3 regions of the Paenibacillus sp. CFBP 13594 genome follow, and region 1 is predicted to be linked to each of the others. Evidence: predicted binding sites of a transcription regulator. Region 1 holds the regulator's gene; each other region holds the start of a gene.
The links. Region 1 encodes NrdR, which represses ribonucleotide reductase genes. Its sites were predicted from a motif close to AACACNATATATNGTGTT; they were not measured.
Positions count from the first base shown of each region.

Region 1 (8,291 bases):
GCTGTAACTTCACCCGTTGAATTGACAACCGCTACACTTGAGTCACTAGATATCCAGACGACTCTTTTATTGTTTGCATTTGAAGGTGAAATTGTAGCCACTAATGTCTCGCTGTCCCCCATGGATAAAACAAGTGCAGATTCATTAAGCGAAACACTTTTAACGGCAATCTGCTGAGTAGAGTCATCCTTAGGTGGTAAGGTAACCACGAACTCCTTCGTTGCCTGGCTTCCACCTAAAGAAATGGTTGCAGTTAACGTCACTTGTTGCTCCATTTCTCGTAAGAACACTTCCCCGGTTGGACTAATCGCACTTTCATCACTGGAAGTCCATGATATCCATGCGCCATACTTATTGGCAGAAGGAAGTTCAAGAGATTCTGTCACGGCAGATACATCACCTAACGTTAGCTCTAATTTGCCTTGTTGTACTTGCTTTTCATTAAATGATTGTTCATATACTTCAGCGATATATTCACTACTTAGTGCCTCTCCGTAAATTCTTAAATCTTGAAAGCTACCTGCAAAAGTAGCATCCCCTAGATAATTGGAGCGACCGATGTAAGCTTGCAAATCCGTACCAAAGCTTGCTGTTGTTTTCTCTTTGGCGGTCGTTCCTATACTTACACCGTTAATGTAACCTGTAATAGAGCGTTCTGTAATGACCGTCGTATAGTGAACCCATTGACCTTCGTACTGTGACGTAGAGGTGCCTGATACGCCTACCTCTGTCGTCCAAGGCTGGTCAATATTATTGCGATCCGTAAATACGGACTTAAAATCACCACTTGGATTCGATGGATTAAACATCCAGTAATTCGTTGGCAATTTATTTTCAGCTGCTGGCGTACCGTAGAATAATGCGGAGTAGTTCCCGCTCCCCGTATTACTCTTGATCCATACAGAAATCGTTGTATTTTCTTGATGATCAAACAATCCAGTAGGAAGCTGCACGTAGTTCGTAGTACTATCTGTTCCTCCAGGTAAAGTAAGACCATCAGCATACGTAATGTTTCCTACTGCCGTTCCATGTTTGCCATTACCGGATGTATCCTGAACATCCTCAAGCAATGGATACTGTGCCAACATCGTTGGTGTTATGGGGTCCGCTGAAGCTTGATTGTTAAATGGCAGAACAAGACTCAAACAGTTACTGAAGGTCAATAGTAAAACTAACATTATGATTGAAATCCGCTTTAGCATAGCATTCTTCCCCTCGTTTAATATTCAAAAGCACGCAATCCTTATTCCAGCTTTAAAACAAGACCAACTCGTTCAAGGAGTTAAAGAAACACCCTGGAATGAATGCGCTTACATTTCTTCTCATATTACGTCTTCCACCATTCCAATTCAATGTAGTTTCTTGTTCATAAGGTGGATTTTTTTATTGCAATTTGAAATGAATGCAGACTGCAACACCATTCATATGAAGCAATCTACATGCACAGATGCGTACAAGATTATCAAAACAATAAAACGGCATCTCTGCCGTTCTGGATGTATACGTATGGTTTATGTGTAAATTAAAGGATTTAACTCCTGATAAACTTAATATATATAGTTGGGCGCTTGTCATATTGACAACGTGTCCGAATAAGATGCCGGTAAGCCGTGGGCGAACCGGATCGAAAAAATAAGGAGGATTTTCATTTATGCCAAAACGATTTAGCAGAATGCTCGCATTCCTCTGTTGCTTGGTCATGGTGGCGTCGCTAATGCCTAACAGCTATGCTGCCGCCACTGACAACATCGAGAACGCAGAAGCGAATGAAACACCCACCGCCATTTTTGGAACTCCCGAACTCGGGGCAAATGATCCCCTCTGGGACCAAACCATGGAGCATCACATCAACAAAAGCACGGTACCCACCGACCCGAGACCCCATGCCACGGGCACAGCCAGAATCCTTTGGGATCATGACTACCTGTATGCCCACGTAGTTGTGAATGACAGTAATCTATATCAGGGAGCTGGCGCAGATCATCGGTATGACAGCCTGGAGTTTTATGTTGGTACCGGAACCAGCGGCTCAAATCAATGGCGAGTCAGCTCGACGGGTGTGTTTTCAGGGCAGGCCGCTCCAGGCAGGGCTGCATGGACCCAGATCACGGAAACCGGATACATCGTGGAAATGAGAATACCAAAAAGAACCCTGGCCTTTGAGGAGGGAAAGCTTACCTTTGAGGTTTACATCAATAACTCGACGGAAAACGGCGGTGACCGCTATGAAGTCGTTTCCTCTTTTGGAGTTCCAGACGCAGCTTATACCAGCTCTGATTCATTTACAGACAGCCTGCAGCTCACTTCAGCCAATGAAGTGGACACCAGATTTTCAATCACCGCCACTGCGGGACCGGGCGGCTCAATCATGTCGAACCCACCCGGCGATGTTCTGAGAGTAGATCGGGGCTCTGACAAAGAAATTACGTTTACCCCCGATTACGGCAAAATTGTGGATACCGTAACAGTAGACGGCGAGACCTTGACTCTATCTGCTGGCACTTATACCTTTACGAATATTGAGGCTGATCATACCATTCATGTGACATTCAAAAACGATCCGGACGCGGGGATACTTCCCTTTATTGTATGGAATGACAACTTTGCCAGTGGCGAGTACACAACGGCTGTTATCATTGATTTAGGCGAGGGGAAGGCGGCGTTAGGCTCCGCGCTTAATCCAGACTTGTTTGCCTTATCGGCTAGGAACACGACCCTGAACGGCGAAGCAGTGACCTTTGAAGGACCACGCAAGATCACAAGGGTGTATGCTAATGATGAACCGAAGGTACGCGGCTATGTGGGGCCGATTAGCCATTCACCAGATTATCAGGACGGACTGGCGAGCGGTCGTTACATCGTCGTTGAGTCTGAGTTTTATTCAGAGAGCGGCGGCAGTACAACGCTGGATGGCAGCAGTAACTCGACAAAGCAGGTCTACACCCTTGTTCAAAAGGGCCAAATCGTACTGAAAGAAGGGAATCCGCTTCACAATGTGGTTTTTGAACAGGAGAAAGTTGTGAATCCAATCCTTGATAAATTTACAACATTCACGGACAATTCGGTCAATCGTTCACTCTACCTTCACAAGGATGACGGAGGTAACGTGATGAACGGATTGCCGCTCTATGTATATACCCACGGCATGTCACGCGGCGGCACAAACGCTGCGACAGACCAAAAAGCCGCCATGAAATCCGCCAACGGCTCCGTCGCTTTAATGAAAAAGATGGAGCAAAATCCCGATAAGTACGCCAGCCATGTTCTGAATATTTCCTATAATGGCGTATCTGTTCCCTCCACAGAGAATGTTAAGAAGGTCATAGACGCCCTGATTGCCAGCGGCGAAGTAGACCCTAACCGTGTTTACGCAGCAGGCTTCTCCTGGGGCGGCCAGTATACGAACAACTTAGTTAACAGCTACCCTGGCTTCTTCGCTGCCGCCGCACCTATGGCCCCGGTAAGCGGTTCACCGAACGCTAAGGACAATGACGCTCACTACAACCTGGCCTATTGGATGTTTTTAAATGCTCATAATGTCGGAGGCTACCAGACTAACCTCAATAACTTTATCAATAACAATATGCCGAAAATGATCAACGCGAGGGCTTCGCGCTTTGAGAGTAATGAGGCACTTACGTGGCCCTACAATCAGTTTGATCAGCCGAATCTGAGGCCGAATCCTGCCAACACACCTGTTCTGGCTGATTATATAGCGCATGAAGTTGAAGCGGCGGTTCTTTATAACCAGATCACTATGGGAACTTGGAGTATAGCACCTACGGCGCAGTCCTCTAACTTGCCAGCTTGGAACAACAACTACACAGATGTCTTTGATTGGATGTTCGCACAGAGAAAACCGTCCGTGCCTGGTGCACCGAGTGGCTTCAAAGCGACAGCGGGTGACGGACAGGTCACATTGAGCTGGAATGCTCCTGCTGACGATGGTGGCAGCTCGATATTGGGCTACAAGGTATGGTATGGCAATGTAACACCGGTTGCATTGGATGCGGCGGAGACCAAGTATACCTTCAACAACCTGACAAACGGCCAAAGCTACAGCTTCAGGATCGTTGCGGTGAACGCGAAGGGAGACGGCGCGGAGATCAGTGCTACGGCGACACCGATGAAGACGACGACTCCCACTGTACCTGATTCTGGCGGCAATACGGGCAACACCGGAAATACCGGCAACATCGGTAATACGGGCAACACCGATAATACGGGCACCGGGACAGGCGCTCAAACGTCGAAGTCGACCTACACAGTGAATACACCGAAGGATAAACCCGCGGTCACAGACAAAAATGGCAACACCACCCTTCCAGGCGGCGGCGAGATTGCGACCAAAGGCGGGACGAAGATCAAGGTACCCGAAGGCACAACGATAGACTCAAACGGGAAGGTAACTATTCCAGCAGACAAGAGCGCCGAAGTGACACTACCCGGCGGCAACAGTACAGTGACCATTTCGGGTGGCTCGACGATCGCGAGCGACGGTACGGTCACAATAGGCGGCAAAGACGCGCATGGGAACCTATCAAACGGTAACCAGGTGTATTTCCACGGCGGATCGAAGATACGGAGCGGCGGAGCGGTTGTGGTAGGACCAAGCGGCGCAAGAGTCGGCTTAGACAACGGCATATCGCTGAACATCCGTGAGGGTACGGAGCTGGCGTTTGATGACGCCACCCCACTGAGTTTCCTCGTGATATCAGGCAATCCTTTCACGGATGCCAACATGGACGAATGGTTCTACAACGATATAAATTTCGTCTACACTTACGATCTTTTCAACGGCACGACGTCCACGAAGTTCTCACCGGGCACCGCAATGACGCGTGCAATGTTCGTGCAGGTACTAGCCAATCTTGAGAACGTAAACCTTTCCAGCTACACGAGTTCCCGCTTTAGCGACGTGAAGGACGGACAGTGGTACACGGCGGCAGCCGAGTGGGCGGCCGAAAAAGGCATAGTCAACGGTACAAACGCAGACCTGTTTGACCCCAATTCACCGATGACGCGCGAACAGATGCTAGTGATACTGTACAATTACATGAAGTACAAGGGCTATGAGATACCTGAAAGCAACTCTATGTCCTTCACGGATCAGAGTGAGATCAGCTCCTGGGCGTTGGAGGCCGTTCAGGCGCTGCAAGGCAACGGCATTGTATTAGGCAAACCGGGCAACTTTGTTGCTCCCAAAGCCACCGCCTCCCGCGCAGAAGTAGCTACGATCTTTGTAAGGTTCGTCGAATATCTGACTAAGTAAAAGCGTATACAGAATTAAGGTGACCCCTCCCGGCTGGACAATATCTAGCCGGAAGGGTCTCCTTGTTTTCAAACTGTACTTTTTTTGACGTCTAGAATATTCGTCCCCAAGCTCGTCCCCAAGTCCAAAAATTCTACTTATATTAATGCATGTTTCTGATTTATTTCTCCACAAAAAAAACGCCATCACAATAATGTGATGGCGTTCTTAATTATGGAGCCTAGGGGGATCGAACCCCTGACCTCATCGCTGCCAGCGATGCGCTCTCCCAGCTGAGCTAAGGCCCCAGGATATGAAATAGAAAACTTGTCCAACACTGCTACGTTCCACAGGCGACTCCTATATCATATAAAATCCAGCTTTCGCTGTCAATCAAATTTTTAAGATCCAGAGTGATTGGAGAAGAACAATCGATTTCACTGGCACGCACGGACTGGAACTCCAGACTGCTCTTCTCCCTTTCCCCACTTCACTAATCCTCCAGATTATCTTTGGACAACAGGGATTTCAGTTCTTTCATGAACATATTGATATCTTTGAACTGGCGATATACCGACGCGAAACGGACATATGCCACTTCATCGACTGGAAACAACTGTTCCATCAATAGCTCACCAATCTGGCGACTCTCCACTTCAGCATCAGCTGTATTACGCAGAGATTTCTCTACTTCAGATACCATCATCTCCAGAGTCTCAACGGAGACTGGACGTTTCTCACAGGCACGAATAAGCCCGCGGAGAATTTTGTCCCGGCTGAACTCTTCACGACTGCCATCTTTCTTAATGACGATAAGTGGAGTCTCCTCAATCATCTCAAACGTTGTGAATCTTCGGGCACACTGCTCACACTCACGGCGACGACGAATGGACTTTGCTTCGTTGGCCGGACGCGAATCAAGCACTTTGGTACCCATATAACCGCAATAAGGACACTTCAAATCAGATCACTTCCCACGTTTTACTTTTACCACATATTCCCTGTCTTGATTTTGTAATGAAAAATGCATTGCCGAGACATAATACTTTTACCAACTCACGAGGAGGTGAACAGCAATGGCACAAAGCAACGGTAACTCCAACAACCTGGTGGTAACTAAAGCTTCCGCAGCACTCGAGCAAATGAAATATGAAGTTGCTCAAGAACTCGGAATCAGCATCCCACAAGACGGATACCAAGGTAACATGACTTCTTACGAGAACGGTTCGATCGGTGGATACATCACGAAGCGTCTGGTAACAATTGCAGAACAGCAATTGGCAGGTCAATACCAATAATATCTGCATCGTAATACGCTACACAGAGGAGCATGGAGCGGCCGGTGAATAACCGGCCTGCTCTGTGCTTCTACTTATATACTTAGAACGTATTATAGATCTTTACATACTGATTATAATAGTAAATGACCCTTTGTACATAGTGACGCGTCTCACCAAACGGAATATCTTTCACTGTATCGAACGAGCCATCCCATACACCATCTCTAAGCCAACTGTTTACTTTGCCTGGTCCCGCATTATAGGCAGCGATCATCACTGCTTCATTGCCATCGAATTGATCGGACAGATTCCGCAGATACCATGTGCCTAATTGAATATTGCGTTCAGGCTCGTGCTTCAATTCCTCCAGCGAAGTGTCGGGAATTTTGGCTTGTTCCAGTATCCAATTCGCCGTGTCCGGCATCAGTTGCATGAGCCCAATGGCACCTCGTTTGGATTCTTTGCTTGTCTTGAAATTGGTCTCCACCTTGATAATGGAAGCAATCAGAAACGGATCAACCTCATAACTCTGAGATTGGGCACGAATCTCTTCCTTATAATGAATCGGATAGAACCATGCCATCCAGTTTGTATTCAGAAATAACACGAGTACAAAGGACACAAACATCAACAGCAGGACACGTTTCTTACGCAATATTTTCATAACAAACCCTTACGCTGTAGATATGAGTCAATTTGCTGCTCCGTCTCAGTCCATAAACCGCTGTTATCGATGACAATGTCTGCCAGCTGCTTTTTGCGCTCAATATCCATCTGTACATCCATTCGAGCCTCAGCCTGTGCTGCAGTCATTCCATCCCGACTCATCAAGCGATCTCGTTGCACCGATCTCGGGACATATACTACCATGACTTCCTCGAAACCATCCTCCAGACCCGATTCGTACAGCAAAGGAATATCAGACACCACAAGTTTATCCGGATGTTGCAATTCGTATGCAGCAGCCCGTTCGCGCATCTCTCTTCGGATCGCCGGATGTGTAATAGCCTCAAGTGCCTTTCGTTCCTCAGGTTGTTGAAAAACAATACTTCCAAGCTTTTTCCGATCCAGTGTTCCATCTTCGTTCAGTATGGCTTGTCCAAACCGCTTAACAGCGGCGGCCAACACGGGATGCCCGGGCATCATAACTTCCCGGGCAATAACGTCTGCATCGATGAGCAACGCTCCCTTACTGGCGAGATAGGCGGAAACACTACTTTTGCCTGTCGCGATCCCGCCGGTTAAGCCTATATTCATCGTTTCACCTCATAACAACTTCATTATTCCCATAATCATTAACAATAGTGCTGGCAATACAGATAGTCTTCGCATCCAGCGCAGGGCTGAGAATCGTAGTCCAACCTTCATGCCGAGTGACAGAAACGCCCCACTAAACAGTGCAATAATGAGTGCTGTCCATAGTGTAGGGAATCCCAGAAGTGCCGCTCCCAAACCTGCTCCAAACGCATCCAGAGACAGGGCAATACCAAGCCACATCGCTTCCTGAGCAGATATACTTCCCGAGTTATCCATATCCGCCTTGGAAGGGCTGCGAAGGATCTGAATGACGACCCCCAGCTTACGCAGCTCCAGTGTAAATACCATTCGTTCGAGAGAATCACCCGAAGCCGATTGCTCCAGATCCAGTGCAAGTACCTGATTCCTGCCCTTGGAATCCGGCAGCGTCCCTTGTACGTTTTTCCCCAGCGCATTAACCGTTGTTTCTCCTGCTCCCTCAACCGTTACGATGTCTGTTTCCA
Region 1 covers NZ_JACYVQ010000002.1:755,692-763,982, forward strand. The annotation lists gene IFU39_RS10815 (immunoglobulin-like domain-containing protein) at 1-1,178, opposite strand, end outside; gene IFU39_RS10820 (S-layer homology domain-containing protein) at 1,652-5,272, shown strand; tRNA gene IFU39_RS10825 (tRNA-Ala) at 5,487-5,559, opposite strand; gene nrdR (transcriptional regulator NrdR) at 5,745-6,212, opposite strand; gene IFU39_RS10835 (alpha/beta-type small acid-soluble spore protein) at 6,328-6,549, shown strand; gene IFU39_RS10840 (lytic transglycosylase domain-containing protein) at 6,632-7,195, opposite strand; gene coaE (dephospho-CoA kinase) at 7,192-7,788, opposite strand; gene IFU39_RS10850 (manganese efflux pump) at 7,798-8,291, opposite strand, start outside.

Region 2 (8,291 bases), on a different contig from region 1:
TTAATGCCTTCATCAAATGCAGTTTCAATTGATTTCACCGCATTCTCACGTTCCACATATCCTCCGTACGTCAGCCAGCTTCCCAGGCTGATCTCGCTTACTTTCAGTCCGCTTCCACCTAATCTGCGATAATCCATTGATTGCATATCCTCCTCTGTTGGTTATAAAGATGAAGTTCACTTTCTATTGTAACGTAACCAGCTCGGAATAAAAGGGCTTTGGCTCAGAAAATGGAAAATGAAAAAAAGCGCACCTATAAGGTGCGCCGAATAAAGATCTATGATCATGATTTAAGGCAAAGTAATGCTCAATGCATTCAACAGATCAGCCTGTCTGACCGGCTTGGTCAGAACAGCATCAAAGGCTTCTGCTTCATGCAATTCAATATGCATCCCATAAGGAACAAGAACAATGACGGGCAGATTCTCCAGTCGCTGTTTCAGTTCATGTACAAAATCGACCGCGCCGCCTTCCAGTAATCCCATATCCACAACGGCTACATCAGGCATAAATCCTTCCTTGATCCAATCATGCGCTAATGTCACACCCGAGGTCATGTGTACATCCATCTCCCACCTACGCATCAGGGAAGAGACGCCTTGCAAAATGTCAGGGTCCTTGGCAAGTAACACCTTTTTGCCTTTTAACCGCTGCTGAACACTTGCGAGTTGAGGTAACTCCCAGTATCTGCGCAATGGAAGGGAGATGTTGAATTCCGTCTCATTTTCCTTCACACTACTCACCTGAATACGGCCATGCATGAGAATGGCAAGATTCTGGCTTACAGCTAAACCCAGATTACTTCCAATCAGTTTTTGGATATTCAAATTTTCATCTTGGCTGTTAAAGGTTGGTGTCTTCTTGTCCGATAACATCTGACCCGTGTACTTCACCTTGAGCTGAAGTGTACCAGTCTCCTCCAATTCTTCTCCGTTCACCACTGCTGTGATCAGAACGGAACCTTCACGCGTTGAATCGAGAGCATACTGAATGACGTGTGCAAGCAACTGTCCAATCTTGACTTCATCACCAACAAACACTTGAGATACATTCAGTTCAAGATTTAATCCCAGCTCAATGTTCTTGCCCGTCGCAATCCCGGCATAGAGATACACGGTATTCTCAATGGTGCCTACCAGATCAAACGGATCATCATGTATAACCGTTTTACCTGCTTCATTAATGTTGAAATTCATCATATTATTCAGCAAGGAAAGCAAAATATTTCCGCTTGTCTCAATCATGTTCACATATTCGGACTGCTCCTCAGGCATATCCGGTGTGCGCATCAGATCTGTCAGTCCCAAAATACCGTTCAAGGGATTGCGAATCTCGTGACTCATTAGCTTCAACATCTGTGTTTTGGTCATAGCCTCAGATTCGGCACGTTCTTTCTCTGCCTGGAGCTGCTCTTGCATTTGTTCCGAATCACTCAATTTCCGCTCCTGAACATGCAACGTGCTTTCCAGATCAACAACATAACCCAGGAATACAGCCATCGCCTTCAGTGTCTTCATATCAGTTTCGCTGATGATATAACCAGGATCATCCATCAGACAGATGGTACCAAATGTTTCGCCCGATCTTCTCATAATAGGCACGCCCACGAAAAAGCGATTGCCTAGTCCGCTCGTAACGCCCATGGATCGTGTCATCGGATGTTCACATGTATCCTCGATCGTAAGAACGCTACCGTTGTCTTTTAAGACCAGGCTGCAATATGAATCCGTAAATGGAAGTGCACTGCCTTTAACAATTAGCTCTTCCGTACGATTAAAGGCTTCCAAAATGAAATTTGTCACCTCGTCATTCGTGGCAACAAAGATGGTATTGACCTTCAATATACCGCTTAATACATCTACGATATGGGCCGCAGCTTCCTTTATATCTTCATAGAAGCCTCTCGTAATGCCTTCTGCCGTCCCCATGATCCACCCCTTTTGTCTTAGCTGCACTTTCTAATCTGTATATCAGAATGTTTAATCACGTACAAGGGTTCATCAAGAATCCGAATAGCTGTCACAATCTATACTTATATGATTAACACCGTAGAAGTAAAAGAGAATCATTCTGCCTCCCGATAGCCCGTTGTCGGACAAAAGCAGGTCTTGAACTGATTGTTTAAAAACGGAAAATGTATTGCAAATCGCCTTTTCAGATTGATTAAAGTCCATCTTGTCCGACTTCGTATAATTATCCTTGCAGGCAACTAGCAATTATACGCTTCTACTCAGACTTTGGGAACCTTTATCCGCAGCAATTAAAGGAAAGTCCATTTTGTTCTGTAAGCTGTGTGATCATTATCACACCCAAAAAACCACATATAGTTTATAAATGGATAATACGAATCTACATATAGTATTTAACGTGAATTGAATGATACCAAAATCATTTTAGGAGGAACCTTACATGAACATGCTTGAGTATGCCACTCCACCGGCATCCGATCCATTATCCGACCTGGGAAGACGAATTATTGGCGCAGAAGACGCCGATACGCTGAGGGAAAATGCAAATCTGAACGGGGACTCCTTCAGCGGTAAGATGAGCAGGCTCGGTTCGGAGACCGCCAAGTGGCATGCTCTGCGTCATGTGTTGCCGGAAGAGCTTGCCCAAGCTGTGGAGAACGGAGATCTGTATGTACACGATCTGGATCAGTATGCACTTGGAACGACCAACTGCATCTTTATCCCGTTTGACCGTCTCCTTGCTTCAGGTTTCAATACAGGCAACGGATCCGTTCGCACACCTCAGACGATCATGTCTGCAATGGCCCTGGTTGCGATCATCTTCCAATCCCAGCAGAACAGTCAATATGGCGGTGTATCGGCCAATAAGATTGACTGGGATCTGGCCCCTTATGTACAACGATCATTCCGCAAACATTATCGCAAAGGACAACGGCTCTTTGGTGAAAATGTTCTGATCGGGGATGAACAGGTTCATCTGGATAGCATCGAAGCGAAGAATCAATGTCCACGGGCATATGCCTTCGCCTATGAAGAGACTGAATTGGAGACAGGACAAGCTGCTGAATCACTGATTCATAACCTGAATACGATGAGCAGCCGGGCAGGTGGGCAGATTCCATTTACTTCACTGAACTATGGATTATGTACGTCAGCAGAAGGCCGGTTGGTATCACGCTCATTGCTGGAAGCAACCATTCGTGGCCTGGGCAACGGGGAGACTCCCGTGTTCCCTCAACATATTTTCCAATGTAAACAGGGGATCAATCAGGCTCAAGGTGAGCCGAACTATGATTTGTTCCGGCTCGCAGTCACCTGTTCATCCCGGCGGATGTATCCTAACTTTGTCAATGTGGATGCCTCTTTCAATCTGCCTTTCTATCGTCCGGAAGATCCGGATACGATCATCGCAACTATGGGATGCCGCACACGTACACTGGCTGACCGGTTTGGTCGCAATCGTCAAAGTGGTAAAGGTAACCTGTCCTTCAACACCATTAACCTCGTGAAGCTCGGCATCCGGTTTGGCATCTGCCAGGGCAACAGAGCGGTTGCTGATCGGGCGGGATTCTACACTGCACTGGAATCCGTGATGCAAAATGCTGCGCATGGTCTGTTGCATCGGTACCGTATCCAGACTGTTCAACCTGCTAAGGCGTCAGATTTCATGATGCGGGAGGGTGTATGGGAAGGCGGGGAGCAACTTGCTCCGAATGAACCCGTTGGGGATCTGCTCAAACATGGTACGTTATCCCTGGGTTTTATTGGCCTGGCAGAATGTATGACAGCTCTCTATGGACGCCATCATGGACAGGACCCTCATGTACACCGCGAAGCGCTCAACATTATTCGGACCATGAGAGAGTTCTGTGATCGGATGAGCGAGCAGCATAACTTGAATATCACACTGTTTGCCACACCTGCTGAAGGGTTGTCCGGCAAATTCACGAAGATCGACAGAGAGCGATACGGCCTCATTGCCGGGGTTAATGATCGTGAGTATTATACGAACTCATTCCATATCCCGGTATACCACACTCTTCCAGCTTATCGGAAGATTGAACTGGAGGCCCCATTCCACACTTTATGTAACGCGGGTGCGATCTCCTATGTGGAGCTTGACGGAAACGTTCGGGCCAACACCACAGCTTTCCTGCGAATTGTGCAGTATGCACTGGGGCAGGATATCGGCTATTTCTCCATTAATCATCCGATTGATCGCTGCCCTGCTTGTGGTTATGAAGGCGTCATTGGGGATGTATGCCCAGGCTGTGAAGCCCACGAGAACCATGTACACTTCCAGCGGTTACGCCGCGTAACTGGCTATCTGACCGGAGATTACAAAGTACGCTTCAATGCTGCGAAGCAGGCCGAAGTGCGGGATCGGGTGAAACACCGGTGAATCTATATGGTTACATTCCGGAATCGGTGAATGAAGGGACGGGTCTGCGTGCCGTGTTGTTCATCAGCGGATGTCGTCACGCCTGTCCGGGTTGCTTCAGTCCGGATTCATGGAGCTTTCGAGCGGGTGAGCCCTTTACAGAGGAGCGGCAGAAGCAGATTCTGCATGAAGTGACGACCCATCCGTTGCTGGATGGCGTTACGTTGTGTGGTGGTGATCCCTTTTTCTCGGCAGCAGAATGTACATCCTGGGTCCAGCAGCTCCGCGCTGCACGTCCTGATCTGACGGTATGGGCCTACACGGGATTTGAATATGAAGAATTGATCACCGACCCTGCGAGAGCAGAGCTTGCCCGGTTATGCGATGTGATTATTGACGGTCGATACGTTGAAGCGGAGCGTGATGTCTCTCTGCCCTTCCGCGGCAGTCGAAATCAACGATTGATTGATGTCAGTGCAACAATAGCCACTCAAACCATCGTTACAATGCAGCTCAGTATGCTGTAAACATTGGTTTTATTCCCCTCACCAACTAACAAGGCACGGGTCCCCAGCGGACTCGTGTCTTTTTGGCGTATAGCGGTCTGCTTTAAGAAATAGGATTTATCCATTCTCTCTATTTTCTTCTCTATTGCATGACGATATATTATATAGGTAGTTATTAAGTTAGCATTTAAAATTTAACCGTTTACATAAGGTAACCAGGGAGGAATCATCTTTTATATGGATATTGTTCAAGCATTGATTACATGTATGCCTTTCTTTCGAGATACGATTCGTCAGGATGTAACCCTCTCCGTTATTGATCATGAGAAATTCCTATATTTCTCAGCAGGGGAATCGTTAAAACAACTAAATTATCAACCCGGCGATCCTCTATTGGATGGAAATCGAAATTTTGCTGATCTCAACGGCGGTACAGTCAAACGATTCGATCACTACCCTAAAGATTTATTCGGGGTTCCTTTTGACGTGGCTTTTATCCCCATTAAAAATGAACAAGGTGAAGTCATCGCCCTGTTTAATCTGCTCTACAGTATGGATGACCAGGACCAGCTGCAACAACTCATGGATGTTACCGAAAATCTGACCAACCAGTTAATTGACAGTGTACAGCATGTAGCTGCCCACTCCGAGGAACTCAGTGCTACCACCGAAGAGATCCGGAACAACTCCAAACAAGCCGTACAGAAATCAGGAAATGTCACTCAGGTCGCCAGTTTCATACGTGAAATCTCCGAACAGACCAATCTGCTCGGCTTGAATGCAGCCATTGAAGCGGCTCGTGTAGGTGAAGCAGGTGCAGGTTTTGGCGTTGTTGCCAAAGAAATTCGCAAACTGTCTGTGGATACCAAGGAAGCCACGGCACGTATTGAAGATTCTCTTCTATCCGTTCGGCAATCCATTCAAGGCATGGAGAATGAACTGGGTGAGATCACTGCAAGCTCCCAAGAGCAGGCTGAACTCGTAAACAATTTCATGAGCACAATTGAGCAGCTGAATGAAACCAACAAACAATTGAAGCACTTTGTGCAAAAAATGATTACGTTTGACGGAAAATAAAATACGTGAGATGGCAAAGCATTTTGTATAATTCTAATGTTACCGCTCAGGATAAAAGAGTTGGACAGGAAGAAGCATCCTGATCCAACCAGCGTATAGACCAACAAAAGCCTCCGAATGCATTCGGAGGCTTTTTCATTAGCTATTCAACTTAACGAATCTCGAAGTGACTGATACGTACACCTGCCGACAGCACAATGTATACATCCTGCGCGCCTGATGCACCTGTGAGTTCTGCCTTCACGGTAGACCACTGCTGGGCTTCACCTTGTACCAGTTCCACACGTCCTGCGAGTGTACCATCCGGTGAGCCGAGTCGAACTTCCAACACAGCGCCTGCTTGTTCTGCGGAGACACGCGCTTCAATTGCTGCTGCCCCACTACCCAGATCGGCATCCTTGAAAGCAATCCATCCTTGCTCTCCAACTACACGGACAGCACTTCCGCCCTCTTTGCTCTCATCCAGATCAACACCCAGGTAAACATCATAATTCTCAGCACGAGTAGCCACACCCAGATTACGGGCAGGGATCGTCTCTCCTTCTACCGTCAGGTCTGCAACCAGCTGGACATCAGAGGATGACTTGGCAACCATGATGGAGTAAGTTCCACTTTCCACGACATACCGATCACGAGTTACATCCCAGATTGCCAGTTCCTGAACAGGCAAGGTGAAGCTGACTTTAGCTGTACCTCCCGCTTCAATATGAAGACGACGGAATCCTTTTAACGTTTTGAGTGGACGTTTCACCCGGGATTTGCCTGCACGAACGTACAACTGTACAACCTCGTCACTGGCAATTGAACCGGTATTGGTTACATCTACAGTTACCGTAACGCTGCCCTCTGTACCCACTTGAGCTGGGCTAAGTTCCAAATTGCTGTATTTAAACGTTGCATACGTCAGACCATGTCCAAACGGATACAATACATTACCTTCAAAATATTGATATGTCCGACCGGATTGAATGATATCGTAATCCTTGATGTCGGTCAGTTGATCTGCGGATTGTACCCATGTCATGTTCAGACGGCCGGCCGGCGCATAATCGCCATACAATACGTCAGCTACTGCGTTACCCAGTTCCTGTCCTGCGTGTGAAGTGTACAATACTGCCGGGATGTTCTCCTGAACCCAATTCGATGTGAACGGATAACTACCCACGATAACGACTACCGTGTTCGGGTTTGCGGCATAGACCGCCTCAACCAGACGTTGCTGGGATTCGGCCAGATCCAGACTTGGACGATCAATCTCTTCTTTCCCGTTTACAAGCGGATTATTACCGACAAAGACAATCGCCGTTTCCGCAACCTTGGCAGCTGCTACCGCTTCCTCCAGTCCATTCACAACCACATCCTGCTTGAACGTCTCTGTGGCACCGAAGGTTTTCAGTTCTTCGGACACCGCAAATGCATCGTTTCCACCATTAGGTGCAGTCACCGTTTTGCCATTCCAAGTGGTCAGACCTAAACTTCCGTCCTGTTGTGGCAACAGGTGGAATACTTCCTTCACGAACCAGCCGTACACTTCATCTGCGGAAGCCGTTACGGTCTCTTCATCTGTGGTCAGATATTTGCCGTTGCTTTCGGCCTGCAAGGTATAACTTCCGAAGCCCCAGTCGGACACCATAAACGTCTCCGCTTCTCCCGAAGCAACAACAGGTGATTTCTCACCATCTGCCAGTCCAATCTTCTTCCCATTGGCTACGGAAGTTAACGTAATGCGATCATTTCCATCCTTGAACGATACTTTATCGCTGCCTACTTTGCCACGGATCGCCTCAAGCGGGGATACGTTATACGGCATGGTGCCTGCATACCAGTCACGATAGACCGTTCCACCCAATTGACCAATCACAGCCACTTTACCAGCTTTTGTTTTGTCCAGTGGGAGCGTGCCTTTGTCGTTTTTGAGCAATACTACTTGTTCTCTCGCGGCTCTGAGGGACAATTCTTTTGCTTTCTCCGTCATCATGGACTCTTCACCAATAGCAGCGTACGGGTTGCCTTCTTCCGGATCGAACTCACCCAGGCGGAAACGCACACGGAACGTATTAAACAACGCCTTGTCGATGTCATCCATCGTGAGTGTACCTTGTTCCAATCCTTCACGCAGTGCCTGTTTGGACAGATCAGCATCATCGGTGATGCTATCAATTCCTGCCTTCACAGACTCTACCGTACCTGGTGTGTGGGAATCATAGTATTTATGATCATTCTTGATGCCCATGACGTCGCCTGCATCACTGACAACGAAACCATCCATGCCCCATTCGCCTTTGACAATCTCGTTCACAAATGGATGCAACAACGCTGGCGTACCATTAATGGAGTTGTACGCAGTCATCATGGACT
Region 2 covers NZ_JACYVQ010000007.1:101,594-109,884, reverse strand. The annotation lists gene IFU39_RS22140 (aldo/keto reductase family protein) at 1-137, opposite strand, end outside; gene IFU39_RS22135 (hybrid sensor histidine kinase/response regulator) at 291-1,928, opposite strand; gene IFU39_RS22130 (anaerobic ribonucleoside triphosphate reductase) at 2,410-4,371, shown strand; gene nrdG (anaerobic ribonucleoside-triphosphate reductase activating protein) at 4,368-4,877, shown strand; gene IFU39_RS22120 (methyl-accepting chemotaxis protein) at 5,094-5,933, shown strand; gene IFU39_RS22115 (glycoside hydrolase family 3 C-terminal domain-containing protein) at 6,085-8,291, opposite strand, start outside.
Region 2: the regulator NrdR is predicted to act here: its motif matches at 2,346-2,363, upstream of IFU39_RS22130 (anaerobic ribonucleoside triphosphate reductase).

Region 3 (8,291 bases), 160 kb from region 1:
GCCGTCGGTAGCTTCAACCCAGGCTATATATAATGAATAAGTGCTAAATCGTATTAAATATGGATTGCGTATTATTGGATACTGTTTTTCACCAGATCTGCAAAAGCTTCGGACCCTTGCGTAGTGAGATGTACGCCGTCTTTTTCAAAATATTCGTCATGTCCCTCACTTGCACTGTTCCAGTCAATCAACGAGACATTGCTGTATTTGGATGTTGCCTCATTCAAAGCCCTGTTCACCGTTCGTTCCCACGGACGAGGTACACGCACAGTAACCAGATATACGTGATCCTCATCCTTCAGATAATCAAGCACAGCATTCAAGTTTTTGGAGTTAAAGGAACCATTCGTCCCGAGCTCCAGCACCACTTTGCTGCCCATTTGGTTGTTTTGCTTCAGACCTTCCAATACATCACCTGCCTGCCACATCTGACGACCGACATGTCCGTCCACATACACTCCCGATATACTTTGCTCCAGATACGGTTTTGCATCCAAAATCACCGAATCTCCAATGACGGTATAATGAACCTTGCCATCCTGGGCAGGAGGAGCCGTTTCTTCATTGTCCTGAGATGAATCAGGTGCATCATCTGTATGATCCGTATTATCGGATTGATTCGCTCCAGCGTCATCTGGTGTATCATTCTCGTTAGTCACGGAGTCATCAGCCGGCTTATCTTCAGACTGACCGTCCTTGCCAGCATTCACTGCATTGTCTTGGTCGTCAGGTTTTGAGTCTGGAGCAGACTCTCCTGTTGGCTTCTCGTTTTTCCCCGGATCATCTTTCGTCCCTGCTTCCGGTTTATGGGTATGAGCATCGTTCTTTTGACCAGAGCCTGACGTCGCTGTAATAGCTGGCAACACATCCTGTCCCTGTTCCTCCACCACGGAATTCTCTCCATTCAATGTGTTGGACATCGATACCGAATGGGAGTCAGAGTTCGCTGCATGTGAGACCATCATCTGAGATACCGTATAGGACAACAACAGAATCGTCATCAACAGGCCTGCCCGCTTCCACCATACGTTACGTATACCGATCGTTGACCGCCCTCTTCCCCATAATCGGGACCAAGAATCACGGAATCCGTTGTACCGAATCGGATTTTCAATATATTTAAGGGACAATGAGGCCAGTACAACCGTTGCAGCAACCTGTAAAATGATTCGTACAGGATGTGCTCCTCCCGTATCCACCGCGGGATTGGTTAACAGAATGACAGGATAATGCCACAGATATAATCCGTAGGATCGCTCTCCGATCCAGCGTAATGGCTTCGCGCCAATGATACGTGCCAGGAAAGACGATGGGTGAGCCAACACCGCTACCAGCAACGTTGTTGCAATAGCCTGAAGCACCATGCCCCCTTGATACAGAAACGGATCATATTCACTGCTGTTCAACATCATGTAGATTAACAAAGCGAGCGCAGCAAGTCCCGACACATCGAGCACAAGCCTGTTCATGCCAGACAGAGAGTTCGACAGCTTGCGACTAGGCCACACCACGGCAAGAGCAGCACCGGCAAGAAGTGCGAATGCCCGCGTGTCTGTTCCATAATATACACGGCTCGGGTCCAGATCCGGATTATACATGATGGCCATTGCGCCAGCAGACAATTCAGCTGCGACGACAATGAAGACGACCAGCCATCCCTTTCTTTTGAACACTACGATTGCTGCGATCAGTAGAAGAGGCCATATAAGATAAAATTGCTCTTCCACAGCCAGTGACCAGAAATGTCCAAACGGTGATGGAGGGCCAAAACTTTCGAAATAGGAAACGTTGTGAAAGATATACCACCAATTGCTTATGTATAATACACCCGAAACGATATCACCACGAAGCGCAGCAAGCCGGGACGGGTCTGTACAAGCCAACCAGATCATCACCACAGCTGTCATGGTCAGCATGCCTGGAAGCAAACGCCTTACCCGTCTTACCCAGAAATCACCGAGTGAAATGCGTCCATGTTCCTGCCACTGTGACACGAGAATATCTGTAATCAAATATCCCGAGAGAACAAAGAATATACCTACACCGAGCAGTCCGCCCGGAATAAAATCCAAATTCAGATGATACGCGATTACCGCAAGTACAGCGATGGCTCGCAAGCCGTCAAGTCCGTTCATATGTCTCTTACGATTTAACGATTGTGACATGCATGCCCCTCCTTGTTACTGTGAGTCAACAACATCGGTGTTGGGGGCATAAAGGAACTCCTGATCGTTCTGGTTGTCATTAACATACGTATTGCACCTTCCATCTTTCATTTACAACATAAGAAAAGCTTCTGTTTGAAGCACGATCCGATGATGCGACATTCTGTGTGAATTCTATAATCTTAAAGAAGACGAGTTGCCTGTCCATTAAGTTTAATTATTAAAATATTCTTTATATTCATTCGTGAGTTCACGTTTAGCATTATACGCCCGAAATAAGCCTCATACTTTACAGGAATAGTTACAAACGATTAAACCGATGTAACCTTTCCTGCCAGCTCATATAGCTGTAAAATCATACTCTAATTTTGTCGTTAAATATAGTACTTTTCATCGAGTGGCTAAAATTACCTGTCCCGCTTGCGCAAACCAGCATACCCACGCACACATCGATTGAAACAATTGAATTCATAACAAAAGGCTGCCGACTTGCTCAGCAGCCAATATCCATTATAAACCTATGTCAGACCGGATTGAAAGTTTTGCTCATAATTGCTTCTTCTTGCCTAGGACCCTAGAGGTGGAACGGGTGAATCTTTTCTTCTGTCCTCGCATCCATGATCCGGTATGCTGAACGCCCTGTGTACATTGGGATTTGCAACTTCTCCAGATCAACCATTCCATTCTCCAGAAAGTACTTCTGATCCTGATATCGCTGCAATACTTCGCCTGCAATCCATTCATGGTCACCATATGTCGTAATCTCCATAACCTTGCATTCATAAGCAAAATAAGCATCTGTCAAAATGGGTACACTTACCTTGATTCCTTCCTCATACGGAATGCCGAATCTTGTGAATTTATCCGTATCTCTCCCACTGAACGTTCCTGCAGCTTGAATCCACTCCGATCGATGACCTGGCAGGAAATGAACACCGAATACGCCGCTCTTCTCAATGAGTTCATAGGAGTATGTTTCCTTACGAAGGGAGATGCCATATACGCCTGGTGATGATCCGATGTATGTATGCCATCCGGACGCCATCACATTCTGAACTCCCTCATGACGTGAAGTCACCACCGCTACCATTCCAGGATAAGAATAAAATATGGGTTCTTCTATCGGCTGACGCATCTAATCCCCTCTCTTCTTCGTTATAAACACAACTTTAATTATAAAGTAAAAAATCTGGTTGAAAAAGCGTTTTGCAGAGGATTTCGCTATAAGCGACACATTCAGTATCATGTTATACTGAGATGGTCAATTTCTAAAAATACGATACTGGGAATGTGATAGGATATGGTCAAATCAGTCAAATATACCTCCTAAATGAAGGCAATATTCAAATTTAGGAGGTTATAACTTATGTTTAATTCAATCGTGTTAGATCAGTGGGATCGAAAGCCATACTTTGACCACTACTTGAATCAGGTCAGATGTACTTACAGCATAACTGCTAATCTGGATATCACTCTATTGATCAACGAACTGAAGCTTAAAGGATTGAAGTTCTATCCCGCTCTTATTCATATGATCTCTACGGTCGTCAATGCACACAGGGAATTCAGAACCTGTTTTGATGCCGAGGGGATATTGGGCTACTGGGACGAAATGTCTCCGAGTTATACGATTTTTCATGAGGACCACAAGAGTTTCTCAACGATCTGGACGACATTCCATGAAGATTTCGAGACATTCCACATTCGTTATCTGGAAGATATGAAGAATTACAAAGATCACAAACAATTTGTTGCCAAACCCAATGAACCGCCAAATACATTTCCCGTTTCCAGCATTCCCTGGGTGAACTTTACTGGATTTAATCTGAATATTTACAATGAAGGAACCTACTTGTTGCCTATTTTCACGATGGGGAAATATGTTCAACAAAACGATCAAGTATATCTTCCCTTATCCGTTCAGTTACATCACGCCGTGTGCGACGGCTACCATGCTGGCGTTTTATTTAATGAACTGCAATCACTTGCAGATCGATGCCAGGATTGGTGTTAGTTAGCTAAATGACGAAAAGGCATTCCGGACTTCGTAATGGAGTCAGGAGTGCCTTTCTTTTTCTCTTTTTTCAAAAGGTATTTAATTGCACTTACTGTACCCACAGTTGCTGCATGTTTTGCATCCTTCCACATTCATCAGGGATGCCGAGCCACAGGAAGGACATAAATCTCTCGATTCGGTAAAGGTTTTCTGATCCTCCACTGTTGGATACGTGCTCTCCACTTGACTCTGTTCTTGTAATGCTCTAGTTTCGTTCTTCTGCACATTGCTCTGTACATGACTTTCCAATGCTTTGGCGACTGCATCAGCAATCGATTCAACCCGGTTGGCTCCGAAGCCAATCGCTCCCGAACCACCAATTCCCTTGAGATGTTTGATCAACAGTTCAACCTTGTGCCCATGATCTCCGTATCGCAGGAACAGAGAGCATACTCGACCGAGTGCCTCAGCCATGGCAAACACGTCCGATCCCGCTTTGCCCACGTTCAGGAAGATCTCACCCGGCGTTCCCTCCAGATCGTTGATCGTAATGTAAGCCATCCCGAATGGCGTATTGATTTTGTATGTCGCACCGCGCAGTACTTGAGGACGGCTTCTGTATTGCTTATCCAGCACTGTAGCAGAAGAAGGGGCTTGATCAGAAGAAAGAGTCTCAACATCAACCTCGCTACTGAACGCTTCAGCACCTGCCTGCCCTCGTATATTATTCGGGTTATCTATTGCAGATACGTCCGTCTTCTCTTTTGCTTCCGCCGTGTTCTGATCTTCGGAATGGGTCTCTTCCTTCTTCGACGTGGACAACACCTGCACATCCCTGCTGCCGTCGCGATATATCGTTACTCCCTTACAGCCAAGGTCGAAGGCCAGTTCGTACAGCTCAGCCGTATCCTCCACCGTAAAATCAGCCGGACAGTTGGCCGTCTTCGAGATTGAACTATCCACCCATTGCTGAATCGCAGCCTGCACTCGGATGTGATTCTCAGCCGACAGATCCATCGCTGTCACATAATAGTCTGGTAAAGCTTCACCCGGATGTTCATCCAGCCAATCTTGCGCAATGGGTACAAACTGTTCATCATAACCTAGACGGCTTTGACGGAAATACTTGAAGGCGAAATACGGTTCAATCCCTGTTGATGTGCCCACCATCGTACCTGTACTTCCCGTTGGCGCCTGTGTGATCAGTGTGACATTTCGAATGCCCTGTTTCCGAATGGCCTCTCCTACTTCAGGGTATCTCGCAACCATGTTTTTCATGAATCCACTCTGTAAGTACGGTTCAACTTCGAAAGCTGGGAAAGCTCCCTTCTCTGCTGCAATCTCTGCTGATGCCAGATAGGCCTCCTTCGCCATGAATCCATACAGTTTATCGAGAAATTCAAGGGATTCAGGACTGCCGTACCTTATACGCAGCTTAATCATCAGCTCTGCCAGCCCCATCGTGCCAAGCCCCACCCGGCGTTCACGCTGCTGATTCAGTCTGTTTTCCTCAAAATGATATGGTGTTGCATCGATGACATTGTCCAAAAATCTAGCCGAGATGCGAGTGGTTTCCGCCAGTTCATCCCATGCCACATCATGATTCGTCTCATCGTAGAATTTGGACAGATTGATTGCTGACAGATTACATACACCCCAACCAGGCAGGCCTTGTTCCCCGCAAGGATTAGTACAAATGATCGGATTAAAGTACCAGCTGTTGGACATCTGATTGTAGTACTCCATGAATACCACACCAGGCTCTGCTGATTTCCAAGCTGATTCAATAATGGTATGCCAGATTTCGCGAGCCTTCAGCGTACGATAGTGTACTACCGAATGACCTGCGGCTTTCCATTGCTGCATATCCCCGTTCCACTTGGTGTCGTAGTCTGGATCGTTCGTATCAGGGAAAACCAAATCCCAATCTCCGTCCTTCTTGACAGCCTCCATAAATGCGTTGCTCACACATACAGACAGATTGGCATTGGTCACCTGCCCCATCGTTTGTTTCACGGTAATAAAATCAAGCACATCCGGATGCCAGTCATTCATCATCAGCATGAGTGCACCCCGGCGGCTTCCACCCTGTTCAATCAATCCTGTCGTATAACTGAACAATCCGCCCCACGATACGGAACCACTGGATGATCCGTTCACACCTTTCACTACCGCTCGGCGAGGACGCAAAGAAGACAAATTAATGCCCACACCTCCCCCACGTGCCATAATCTCCGTCATCTCGGTCAAAGTCTTCATGATGCCACCCCGACTGTCTTGCGGAGACGGAATGACATAACAATTGAAGAGTGTCAGCTCATCGCTTGCCCCCACGCCCGCAGCAATGCGGCCTCCGGGTACTAACTTCCAATCTTCCAACACGGAGCGGAACTTGGACTCCCACGTTGCCCGCTGATCGGCTGTGGATTCGACAGAAGCCATCGCTTTGGCAAGACGGTCCCACATCTCTTCCGGTGTTTTTTCAATGTTGAGTGTCAATTTCTCCACGTTTGTCTCGATCATCTCTCCGCTTCGAGTTCTTACCTGTACAAGCTGACCCTGACGTTCTATGATTTCGCCCACTTCCTTGGTTGGGAACTTGGGATCATCCTTAGTTAATACGAGTACCACATCTCCGACCTTGGCATGATTCGAGTCAGCATCCTTCCAGGCGTATCGGTCCAGAAATATTTTTTCGCTAAGTCCTTCTAATTGGTACGATCGTTGGTTTGATTTCATCGCTACATTCAACCTCCCCGGTATAAAGCTCCATTTTCACTATAAAAGCAAATTATGATGAAACACCACATATAGTGATATAAAACCAGTATATTACACCATATATTGATTTTCTATATGACTTTTATCACAGACCTTATTTTTTAGACTCTCCTGCTCGGACAAGCTTCTTCACACACCCTTAGACTCACGCATACAAAACCTGTGAATTTTTTGGGACAAAAAAACATGTGCCTTTACTAAATTTCTGGGTTCAATATAAGTTAAACTAATCATTTGCACATCAACGGAGAGGACAGAAAAAACCTGAAAAAGCGAAGCGTTCGCCTAAAAGCTTTCTGAAAGAAAGCTGCATCGAAAGCATACGCTATCACCGGATTTCCCCTCCAGAAAAGGGAATCAAAGAAATCTGGGGATAACAGCGATTGGAAGGTTGTTCTGTCATCGTAGTGTTCGTGCAAATAAACTGTAGTTCAACTTGTATAGTTATGAACTACCTCTCATTCGTCCATACTATTACCTACGAATAAAACGTCATCACGTATGGCAGGGGAGGAAGCACCATGAACCGGAAAAACCCGCACCACACCAATCAACCTGTAGCCGAGCTGCCCGTTCCGTTGGAATTTGATCGAAGCTGGATTAATCAATTGGAATCACGACTGGATAAAGGAGGTCCTTGGGGGGATTATCGACTCTTCCAACTGGGCATTCAAGCCGAAGAAACCAATCTGATTCCCAATTTTGACGAGATCCAATGTCTCAAGCATCTGCAAGGCCTCACTCCACTCCCTCACCAGATGGACACTGCACGCAGAGTATTATTTGAAATGTCAGGCCGGGCCATTCTCGCCGATGAGGTGGGTCTTGGCAAAACCATTGAAGCTGGTCTCATTCTGAAAGAATATATGGTTCGGGGTCTCGTATCCAAGGTACTCATTCTCGTGCCAGCGTCTCTTGTGCTGCAATGGGTACGGGAGTTGAATTCGAAATTTGGCATCCCTGCCATTGCCCAGAAAAAGGCCTATTCCTGGCAGAATGAAGTGGTTGTTGCTTCCATGGATACAGCCAAACGTGACCCGCATAAAGATATGCTGCTGAATACCGATTACGACATGATCATTATTGACGAGGCCCATAAGCTCAAAAACAAGAAAACAACCAACTATCAGTTCATGCTGAAATTGCGCAAAAAGTATTGTCTGCTGCTCACAGCTACACCTGTGCAGAACGATATGAGCGAGTTGTTCAATCTGATCAACCTGCTGAAGCCCGGTCAGCTGGGCCGTCAGGGTGACTTTGCGGCCAACTTTGTTGTAGACAAACGGGTTCCGAAAAATCAGGAACAGCTTAAGAACGAGTTATCCAAAGTCATGATTCGTAACCGCCGC
Region 3 covers NZ_JACYVQ010000002.1:598,307-606,597, forward strand. The annotation lists gene IFU39_RS10095 (acyltransferase family protein) at 72-2,165, opposite strand; gene IFU39_RS10100 (flavin reductase family protein) at 2,740-3,300, opposite strand; gene catA (type A chloramphenicol O-acetyltransferase) at 3,532-4,179, shown strand; gene IFU39_RS10110 (adenosylcobalamin-dependent ribonucleoside-diphosphate reductase) at 4,261-6,900, opposite strand; gene IFU39_RS10115 (DEAD/DEAH box helicase) at 7,464-8,291, shown strand, end outside.
Region 3: the regulator NrdR is predicted to act here: its motif matches at 6,962-6,979, upstream of IFU39_RS10110 (adenosylcobalamin-dependent ribonucleoside-diphosphate reductase).